2 regions of the Calidithermus timidus DSM 17022 genome follow, and region 2 is predicted to be linked to the other one. Evidence: riboswitches for the same ligand, from Rfam matches in the RefSeq annotation. Region 2 holds a riboswitch; the other holds the start of a gene.
The links. Region 2 has a riboswitch for FMN ahead of ribD (bifunctional diaminohydroxyphosphoribosylaminopyrimidine deaminase/5-amino-6-(5-phosphoribosylamino)uracil reductase RibD). Riboswitches for the same ligand answer to the same signal wherever they lie in the genome.
Positions count from the first base shown of each region.

Region 1: linked by a shared signal. The riboswitch ahead of B047_RS0102830 (ABC transporter substrate-binding protein) and the one ahead of ribD (bifunctional diaminohydroxyphosphoribosylaminopyrimidine deaminase/5-amino-6-(5-phosphoribosylamino)uracil reductase RibD) in region 2 are both predicted to bind FMN.

Region 1 covers NZ_KB890687.1:564,858-569,740, forward strand. Annotated here, with positions in the region: gene B047_RS0102820 (ABC transporter substrate-binding protein) at 1-85, shown strand, start outside; gene B047_RS0102825 (dienelactone hydrolase family protein) at 212-1,150, shown strand; gene B047_RS0102830 (ABC transporter substrate-binding protein) at 1,205-2,167, opposite strand; FMN riboswitch at 2,315-2,448, opposite strand; gene B047_RS0102835 (pyridoxal phosphate-dependent aminotransferase) at 2,573-3,631, shown strand; gene hisB (imidazoleglycerol-phosphate dehydratase HisB) at 3,624-4,208, shown strand; gene hisH (imidazole glycerol phosphate synthase subunit HisH) at 4,205-4,801, shown strand.
Region 2 covers NZ_KB890687.1:199,472-204,354, reverse strand. Annotated here, with positions in the region: gene B047_RS0100980 (transglycosylase domain-containing protein) at 1-1,286, opposite strand, end outside; gene B047_RS0100975 (response regulator) at 1,403-1,807, opposite strand; FMN riboswitch at 2,132-2,291, shown strand; gene ribD (bifunctional diaminohydroxyphosphoribosylaminopyrimidine deaminase/5-amino-6-(5-phosphoribosylamino)uracil reductase RibD) at 2,385-3,530, shown strand; gene B047_RS0100960 (riboflavin synthase) at 3,511-4,110, shown strand; gene B047_RS0100955 (bifunctional 3,4-dihydroxy-2-butanone-4-phosphate synthase/GTP cyclohydrolase II) at 4,107-4,883, shown strand, end outside.

The DNA of each region.
Region 1 (4,883 bases), 370 kb from region 2:
CGAGCGGGCCCTCAAGGGGGGGATCGGCGCCAAAGCCGCGCTCGAGGAGGCGCAGCGTAAGGCGATGCAGGTGGAGCGGAAGTAACCCACAGAACCGCTTTGAACCCGGCATGGTCTCCGCCGGGGGTAAATGCAACCTGTGCCCTAGCGCTACAGGGGGGGTGGTGGTGTTGAATGACCTCTGGTTGTGGCGAGGAAAAGGAGGTAGGGCATGGAATCGGGACGTCAGGACCTGTACCGCTACGTCGTCGAGGAATTTGCCGAGGATTACCGTGAAGGCGAACTCGAGCGCCGGGAGTTCCTGCGCCGCATGGTGCTGCTGGGGGGCGGGGTCGGGGGGGCGCAGGCCCTGCTGGGCTCGCTGGGTATGGCTGCCAGCCCGGCGGAGCTGGCCCAGGCCCAGGAGGTCGTGGCCCAGGCTACCCCTCCACAGGGCCAGCCGCTGGTAGACCCCAACGATCCGGCCATCGAGGCTGAGATGATCGAGTACCAGGCCCGCGGCTTTACCCACATGGCTTACCGGGTCAGGCCTAAAGGGGTCACGGCGGCTCCGGGCATCCTGGTGATCCACGAGAACCGGGGGTTGCAGCCCCACATCCAAGACGTCGCTCGCAGGGTCGCCAAGGCAGGCTATATTGCCCTCGCTCCCGACCTCGTCTCCAGGATCGGGGGAACGGCCCGGATCACCGACACCGCGCAGATCTCCAGCTTCTTGGCCCAGACCTCTGGCGATGAGCACGTCGCCAACTTGCTCGAGGCCCTCAAGGTGCTCAAGGCCACCCCGGGAGTCCAGGCCGATCGGCTGGGGGTGGTGGGCTTCTGCTTCGGCGGCGGCCTCACCTGGCGGCTGGCCACCGAAGCGCCCGAACTCAAGGCCGCGGTGCCCTTCTACGGCCCGGCCCCCGACCTGGCCAAGGTGCCGGGCATCAAAGCGGCAGTGCTGGGCATCTACGGGGGTAACGACACCCGCATCAACGCGGGGATTCCTGCGCTCGAGGAAGCCCTCAAGAAGGCCAACATCCGCTACCAGATCAAGATCTATGAGGGAGCCAACCACGCCTTCCACAACGATACGGGGGCCAACTACAAGAAGGACGCCGCCGAAGATGCCTGGCGCATGACGCTCGAGTGGTTCAAAACTTACCTCTAGGCAGAAGTGAGCAACGGTGGGCCCCTTCAGGCCCACCGTTGCCTCCTCGAGAACCTACTTTCTCGCTTGCAAATTGGGCGTCAGGAAGGCGTTGGTGTAAAACTCGCTCGCCGGGAGGGTGGTGTTCACGCGCCCGGTGGCCTTGAGCAGGCTCAGGCTGCTGGCCCAGGCCTGGGGGTTGGAGAAGCCTAGCCCCATCTGGCGGCTGTAGGGCGATTCGTAGAGCCGGATGGAGGTGGTGAGCACCGCATAGCGCACCTCGTCGAGGTTCTGCACGTACTTTTTGGCGGCTTCGAAAGCCTTGCGCGGGTTGCTGATGGTGAAGGCCATGGCCTCCTGCGAGGCGCTAAGGAAGCGTCGGGCGAGGTCGGCGTTCTCGAGCACCCTATCTGTGCTGATGATGCCGTTGCCCGGCGAGCGGTTGTAGGGCCCGGCGGGGATCACGTTGAGCTTGACCCCCTGGCTCTGCAGGAAGACCGGCTCGTTGTTGATGAAGCCCATGGCCACGTCCACCCGCTTCTGCACCACCGCTTCGGCCTGGGTAAAGCCGATGTTGACGATCCTCACGTCGCTTTCCTTGAGCCCGGCTGCCCGCAGGATGGCCTGGAGCGAGGTCAGCGAAACCCCGAACATCCCCGGCATGCCGATGGTCTTGCCCTTGAGGTCACGCACCGACTTGATGTTCTTCTCGGCCAGCGAGAACAGGGCGTTGGGCACCGACTGGTAGAGCGCCATGACGTACTTCAGCGGGATGCCCTGCGCCCGCAGCGCGATCACGTCCTCGGCGTCGGCGACCACGAAGTCGAGCTTGCCCTGCGCGAGCAGAGGGTAAAGCTCGCTGGCAAAACCGTGCTGGAACTCGATCTCGAGGCCCTTCTTCCCGTAAATCCCCTCCACCACCCCCGCGTAGAACGGTGCAAATTGCACGTCGGGTAGGTAGCCCAACCCCACCCGCAACTTCTCGGCTTGAGCCAGCGAGAGCAGTAGCGCAGCGACGACGAAAACCCACTTTTTCATTCGAGCAAACCTCAGGTCCACACGTGCAACCCAAGCGAAACCCGGTCAGGCACGAACCGACCGACGCTACCTTAAGCCATGCGTTGTGTGGGGTTTGCGTTATGAGGTATTGGACATGCTCTGCGCTCGAGCCAGGTGACTCGAGCTTCACTCCTTCTCCCATCCCGACTTTCACGGTCGGCTTCGGAATTTCACCGAATCGGGCCTGGATGTGCCGCAGATTTCCAGGCTTCGCGGGCTGTACCGCCGGTGGAGACTTGCACTCCGCCCTGAAGGAATGGGTCTGGCGACCCGCAGTCAGTTTAATTCACTCCGTGGCAGGCTTGTCAAACGCCGATGTACAGGCAAAGGCTTTACAGGCTCCCGGCATCTACCCCCCCGCGTTCCTAAGGTAAAATCGCGCTTGTGAATGCCTTCAAGCCGCACCTGCGCGGCCTGCCCAGCTACCCTTACAAGAAGGTGGAAGCCCGCATCAAGCTCGACCAGAACGAGAGCCCCCTCGACCTTCCCCCAGCCCTCAAGCGGCGGGCGCTCGAGCGGCTGGCGGCCTTGCCCTGGAACCGCTACCCCGAGCTGCACGCCGAGGAGGTGCGGGTGAGGCTGGCCGAGTGGCTGGAGTGGCCCTTCGAAGGCATCGTGATGAGCCCTGGTTCCAACTTGATCATCCAGGGCCTGGCTCAGGCGGGTAATCGTGTTCTGGACACGGCTCCGGCTTTCCCGCACTATGCTTTTTCCGCGCAGATCGCCGCGACGCCCTACCGTGCCGTGCGGCTGGGTGAGCGCTTCGGGCTGCCGTTGGAGGAGCTGCTGGAGGCCATGGAAGGGGAGCCCGGCGTGCTGTTTTTGCCGCTGCCCCACGCGCCTACCGGCACCCTCTTCGCCCAAGCCGAGGTGGAGGCGCTGGCCGAGCAGGCCGCCCGGAGGGATTGGCTGCTGGTGCTCGACGAAGCCTATCACCAGTTCTCCGGCACCGACTATCGTTCTTTGGCCAGGGCCAACCCCAACGTGGCCCTGCTGCGCACCTTCTCCAAGGCTTGGGGGTTGGGGGGCATCCGCGCTGGGTACTTGCTGGCCTCGCCGGAGGTGGCGGCAGTGCTGCAGAACCTGATCCCACCCTTCGGTCTGCCCGCCCATACCGCCGCCATCCTGCTCACCGTGCTCGAGCAGCCCGCTTACGCCCTCGAGCGCGCCCAGGCTATCGTGCGCGAGCGCGAGCGCGTGTACCAAGCCCTGCTCGAGCACCCCACCTGGGAGGTCTACCCCAGCCACACCAACTTCCTGCTCGTCCGCACCCCGGACGCTGCCGCGGCCTTCGCGGGGCTGCTGGGGCGCGGGGTGTTGGTGCGGCGGCAGGACCATTACGCCGGGCTCGAGGGCTTTCTGCGGGTGAGCGTGGGTACGCCCGCCGAGAACGACGCCTTTTTGGAAGCCGCCTTTGCCCTGGCCGAGGTGGGGCATGCGTAGCGCGACGGTCGAGCGGGCCACCGCCGAGACCTGGATCCGGCTCACCCTGGGCCTCGATGGTCCCGTGGAGGGCAGGATCGCCACGGGGCTGCCCTTCTTCGACCACATGCTCGCCGCCTTCCAGCGCCACGGACGCTTCCACCTGGTGTTGGAGGCCAAGGGAGACCTCGAGGTCGAGCCCCACCACCTCGTCGAGGACACCGGCATCGTGTTGGGACAGGCGCTGAAGCAGGCTATCGGCGAGGGGCGGGGGCTCGAGCGCTACGGCGAGGCCAGCGTGCCCATGGATGAGACGCTGGTGCAGGCCGTGCTCGACCTCTCCGGACGACCCCATCTGGCCTTTGCGCCCGAGGAACTCGCCATTGACGGCTCTCCGGGGGGCATGAGCGCCTACCACCTGCGCGAGTTCCTGCGGGGGCTGTGCAACCACGCGGGTATGACGCTGCACCTGCGCTTGCTGGCGGGTCGGGAAGCCCACCACGTGCTCGAGGCCAGTTTCAAGGCGCTGGCGCGGGCCCTTTACACCGCCACCCGTCTCACCCGAGACGACTTACCCAGCACCAAGGAAGCCCTATGAAGACCCTGCTCATCGACTACGGCTCGGGCAATCTGCGCAGCGCAGCCAAGGCGCTCGAGGCCACCGGTTACGCGGTGCGGGTTTCCTCCGACCCCGCCGAGGCCAAAAAAGCCGACCTGCTGGTGCTGCCCGGCCAGGGCCACTTCGGCCAGGTCATGCGCTCGTTCCGGGCCTCGGGTTTCGAGGGCGTGGTGCGTGAGCATATCGCCAGCGGGAAGCCCTTTTTGGGCATCTGCGTGGGGATGCAAATCCTCTTCGAAGGCTCCGAGGAGGCCCCTGAGGTGGCCGGCTTAGGGCTGGTGCCGGGGGTTTTGGCCCGCTTCAGGGCACGCCGCGTGCCCCAGATGGGTTGGAACACGGTCGAATACCAGGGCCTTTTCCAGGCGCTGTCGGGGCGCTATTTCTATTTCGTACACTCCTACTACGCGCCCCTCGTCGAGGGTAGCGTGGGCATCACCGACTATGAAGGAACCCGCTTTACGGCGGTGTACGCCAGGGACAACCTGGTAGCACCCCAGTTCCACCCTGAAAAGAGCGGCGACAGCGGCTTGAGCCTGCTGCGGGCCATCCAGGAGTACTTCGGGAGGCTTTGATACCAGGTTCGGTCGGTTCGTTCCCGACGCCTCGGCGGCCGAGGGCTCTGGGATTCAAAGAGATAGCCTCTTGAATCCGGTA
Region 2 (4,883 bases):
TTCTTGGGTCGCCACACGCCTCCCGGTTGGGAGGGGTCGCGGAAGCTCACCGGGGCGTCGAGCACGGTGGTGGTCTGGGTCCACCCCGCTTCGATAGCTGTGCCGTAAACGAAGGGCTTGATCGCGGAGCCTGGGCTGCGCAGGGTCTGGGTGGCGCGGTTGAACTCACCCGTGGTGCCGGGCCGGGCCCCCACCAGCGCATAGACTTCGCCGGTGTCGGGGTTGAGGGCAGCCAGCGCAGCCTGCGAGCCCACCGGGTAACGCCCGCCTGCGACGGCTCGCTCGGCGATGCGCTGCATGCGCGGGTCGAGGGTGGTGTAGATCTTGAGCCCGCCCTCGCTCAGGGGGATGCTCTTGCCCAGCTTTTCGCGGATGTAGTTCTGTACCGCCAGCACGAAGTAAGGCTCGCCCTGAACCTGCAACTCCTCGAGCTTACGGGCTTCGGGATCGACCAGCTTGGCGCTTAGAAGGTTGCCCTCACCGTCGTACTTGGCCTGCCAGCCACGGGGAACCAGGGGCTCTTTCCAGGCTGCTTCGGCTTCGGCCTGGCTGATCCAGCCCTCGGCTGCCATGGCCTCGAGCAGGGTCTTCATGCGGGCCCTGGTGGCCTTGAGGTCTAAGTAGCGCGAGTTGGGGCCGGGGATCAAGGTGGCGAGATAGGCTCCTTCGGCCAGGCTCAGCCGTGAGGGATCCTTGCCGAAATAGGCGTTGGCCGCCGCCCAGATGCCCGTGGCGTTGCCGCCCCAGTTGATGACGTTGAGGTAGACTTCGAGGATGTCCTGCTTGGAGTAGCGGCGCTCGAGCTCGATGGCCAGGGGAAATTCCTTGAGCTTGCGCTCCAGGCCGCTGATACCCTTGCGCTCGAGGGCGATGTCCCGCAGCAGCGTGTTCTTCACCACCTGGGTGGTGATGGTCGAACCGCCTTGGAGGTCGCCGCGGAAGGTGTAGTACAAGCCGCCCAGCAGGCGGATCCAGTCCACACCATAGTGCTCGAAAAAGCGCTTGTCCTCGGAGAAGACCACCGCGCTCACGGCGGCAGGGGAGACGTCGGAGAGCTGGATGAGCGTACGGCTCACTGCCCGCCCGTCCTCCTCCGAGGCCTTGGTGGCGATGGCGTTGCCCTCGCGGTCGTAGAGCACGCTGATGGCCGATAGGCGCAGGTTCTCAAAGGCCTCGAGGCTGGGCAGATCACGCGTGAGCATGTAGGCCACGTAGCCCCCAGCACCCAAGCCGCCCACGAAACCCGCCAGCAACAAAACCTTGATCCAGTGCCAGAGCCTACGCATCGGGAGTAATTTACGGGCTTTTTGATGAGTTTGCCCAAAGGAGGTAGCGCGTCTTGCACCCTAGGCGATGGGCAAGACGTAGAACACTGGAAATAGCAGCCACCCTGAGCCCGCTTTTACCCCGACGCTGCTTCCTGGGTCGTATTGGAGCGCAGCAGCGAGCGCAACAGCGAACGAAGCTGGCGACCCTCGAAGGGTTTGGGAATGACGTGGTCCACCCTGGAGAGCTCGGCGGTGATGCGGGTGCGGTCGTCTTGCTCGCTTACGAGAATCAGAATGGGCACTTCACGCAGGCGGCGGCTCATCTTGAGTCGCCCGGACACCGAGAAGGCGTCGGGCTTTAGGCCTTCATCGAGGATGAGCAAGGAGGGGACGCTTTCGCGCAGCAGGCTCAGGGCTTCGTGGGGGGTGGTAAAAAAGATGGCTTTGAATCCTTCCTGCTCGAGTACCATCTCGAGCAAGGCACGAACGGTAGCGCTGGGAGTGATGACAATGGCAACGTGGCTTTGCCCGATGTCCATGCTCTGAGCCTAGGGGATAATCTCCAACCCAACGGTGAAATTTGACCAAAATTTAGTCAACCCACCCATAGCTTCGTTCGAGCCTGGGGTGGATTCCCAAGGCCTTTAGGTATCCTAAGTTTTTGTGCTTGGACTGCTGTTCGCCGGCTCGAGCCTGGCCACCATCGCCAACCACTTCGAGAACGTGCGCGCGCTGCTGCGGGTGGAGGTGGCCGAGCAGATTCTCTAAAGCAGAGCATCTTCGGCCAGGTCGCCGGATGGTGACCTGGCCTAGCGTTGAGCGAGGGCCGGAGTGTGTTATCTTTGCCCTGAGCCGCGAGGCTCAACTTCCTTCGGGGCGGGGTGCGATTCCCCACCGGCGGTGAGCCCCCGGTCCATGGGCCGTGGCGGAAGCCCGCGAAGCCCAGGAAATCTGCGCTAACCTGGGCCCGATTCGGTGAGAATCCGAAGCCGACCGTGACAGTCGGGATGGGAGAAGGAGGAGGAAAGCTCGAGCGTCCCCTGCGCTCGAGCGCAAGGCGTGCATTATCCCGGAAACTTCGGCCCAGAGGCTCGAAGCGGGCCTGGCGTGGAGGCTATGTTCATGCGCCAGGCCCTTGACCTTGCCGCCCGGGGGATGGGGCGCACCAGCCCCAATCCCCCGGTGGGTTGCGTCCTCGTTCGCGAAGGGCAGGTCGTCGGCGCGGGCTTTCACCCGCGCGCCGGGGAGCCCCACGCCGAGGTGGTGGCCCTCCGCCAGGCGGGGGAGCGGGCCAGGGGGGCGACGGCTTACGTCACCCTCGAGCCCTGCGCCCACCACGGGCGCACCCCACCTTGCGCGCAGGCGCTGATCGAGGCCGGGGTCTCCCGCGTGGTGGTGGCGGCTCTAGACCCCAACCCCCTGGTGAACGGACGTGGGCTCGAGCAGCTCGCCCAAGCGGGGGTGGCGGTGACGACGGGGCTCCTGCGGGAGGAAGCCGAGCGGCAGCAGGAGGTCTTTCGCCACTGGATCACCCGCCGCGAGCCCTTCGTCGTCTTCAAGAGCGCGCTGACGCTGGATGGAAAGACCGCCACCTCGACCGGCGACGCCCGCTGGGTGAGCACGGAGGCGGCCAGGGAGCGGGTTCACGTGCTGCGTGACGAGCTCGATGCGGTGGTGGTGGGGGTGGGCACGGTGTTGGCCGACGACCCCGAACTCACCTGCCGCCTGCCCTCACCCGCCGTCCCCTCGCGCGTACCGCGCGACCCGGTGAAGGTGGTGTTCGACTCCTTAGCCCGAACGCCGCCCCAGGCCCGGCTGTTTCGGGCGGGGCCGCGTGGGGAAGCTGCGCGGGTGCTGATCCTGACGACCGACCGGGCCGAGGGCCGGCGGGTGGAGGCGTTGCGCCGGGCCGGCGCCGAGGTGGTGGCGCTGGAGGCGGGTCCGGAGGGGCGGGTCAGCCTGGCCTCCGCGCTGGAGTTGCTGGCAGCGCGGGGCCTGATTGGGCTTCTGCTCGAGGGCGGCTCGAGGCTGGCCGGTGGCTTCTTCGACGCGGGCAAGGTGCGGAAGGTCGTGGCCTTCATAGCCCCCAAGCTCGTGGGGGGCGGGGGCCCTACGCCCGTCGCCGGGGCCGGTGTCGCGCGGATGGCCGACGCCGTGCGGCTGGAGCGGGTGCGGGTGGAGCAGCTTGGAGAAGGCGTGATGATCGAGGGCTACGTCCCTTGGCTCGAGCGGGGAGAGGACGATGTTTACAGGGATTGTTGAAGAGGTGGGCCGGGTGCTGGCGGTCCGCGAAGAGGGGGGAAACCGGGTCGTCACCATCGGGGCGAGCAAGGTTTTAGAGGGCATGCGCGTGGGGGACTCGGTTGCCTGCAGCGGGGCCTGCCTCACGGTGATGGCCTTCGACCAGGAGGGCTTCAGCGTGGCCCTCTCGCAGGAGACCGTGGCCAAGACCGCGCCGCGCTGGGAGGTGGGCTCGCGCCTCAACCTCGAGCGGGCCATGCGGGCGGATGGACGCTTTGGCGGTCACCTGGTCAGCGGGCACGTCGATGGCACCGGCACCGTGGTGGCCGTGTCGCCGCAGCCGGGGGCCTGGGTGGTCGAGGTCGAGGCCCCACCCGCGCTCAGGCCCTACCTCGTTCCGAAGGGGTCGGTGAGCGTGGATGGGGTTTCGCTCACCGTGGTGGAGGTGCGTGGCGGGGTTTTTTCGCTCTGGCTCATCCCGCACACCCTCGAGGTCACCACCCTGGCCGAACTCGCGCCGGGTGCGGTGGTCAACCTCGAGGCCGACCTGCTGGCGAAGTACGTCGAGCGCATCCTGCAGACGCGGGAGGTCCTCCGATGAGCCCTCTCGCCTCGATCCCGGAGATCGTCGCCGAGGTGCGGCGTGGCCGCCCGGTGCTGATGGTAGATGACGAGGGGCGCGAGAACGAGGGGGACTTCGTGGTCGCCGCCGAGCACGCCACGCCGGAGGTGATCAACCTGATGATCCGGGAGGGGCGGGGCCTGGTCTGCCTTGCCCTCACCGCCGAGCGCGCCAGAGCGCTGGGCCTGGAGCCGATGGTCGCGCACAACACCGACCCCAACGGCACTGCCTTCACCGTATCGGTGGACCACCTCTCCTGTGGCACCGGGATCAGCGCCTTCGACCGTGCGGCCACCATCCGCGCCTGCCTCGACCCGGCCACGCGCCCCGGCGACCTGCGCCGACCGGGGCACGTCTTTCCCCTCGTGGCCCGCGCCGGTGGGGTGCTGCGCCGCGCCGGCCACACCGAGGCGGCGGTGGACCTCGCGCGCCTGGCCGGTCTCGAGCCGGCAGGGGTGATCTGCGAGGTCGTGGCCGAGGACGGCCACATGGCCCGGCTGCCGCAACTGCTCGAGCTCGCAGGACGGCTGGGGCTCAAGGTCGGCACGATCCGCGACCTCATCGCCTACCGTCGGCGTAGCGAGACCTTCGTTCAATGTGAGGCCCAGACCCTCCTTCCCACCCCTTACGGCCTCTGCCGGCTGCTGGGTTTCCTGGACACGCTGGATGGCGGCGAGCACCTCGCCATGGTCATGGGTGAGGTGGGCGATGGGAAGCCGCCGCTGGTGCGCGTACACAGCGAGTGTCTTACC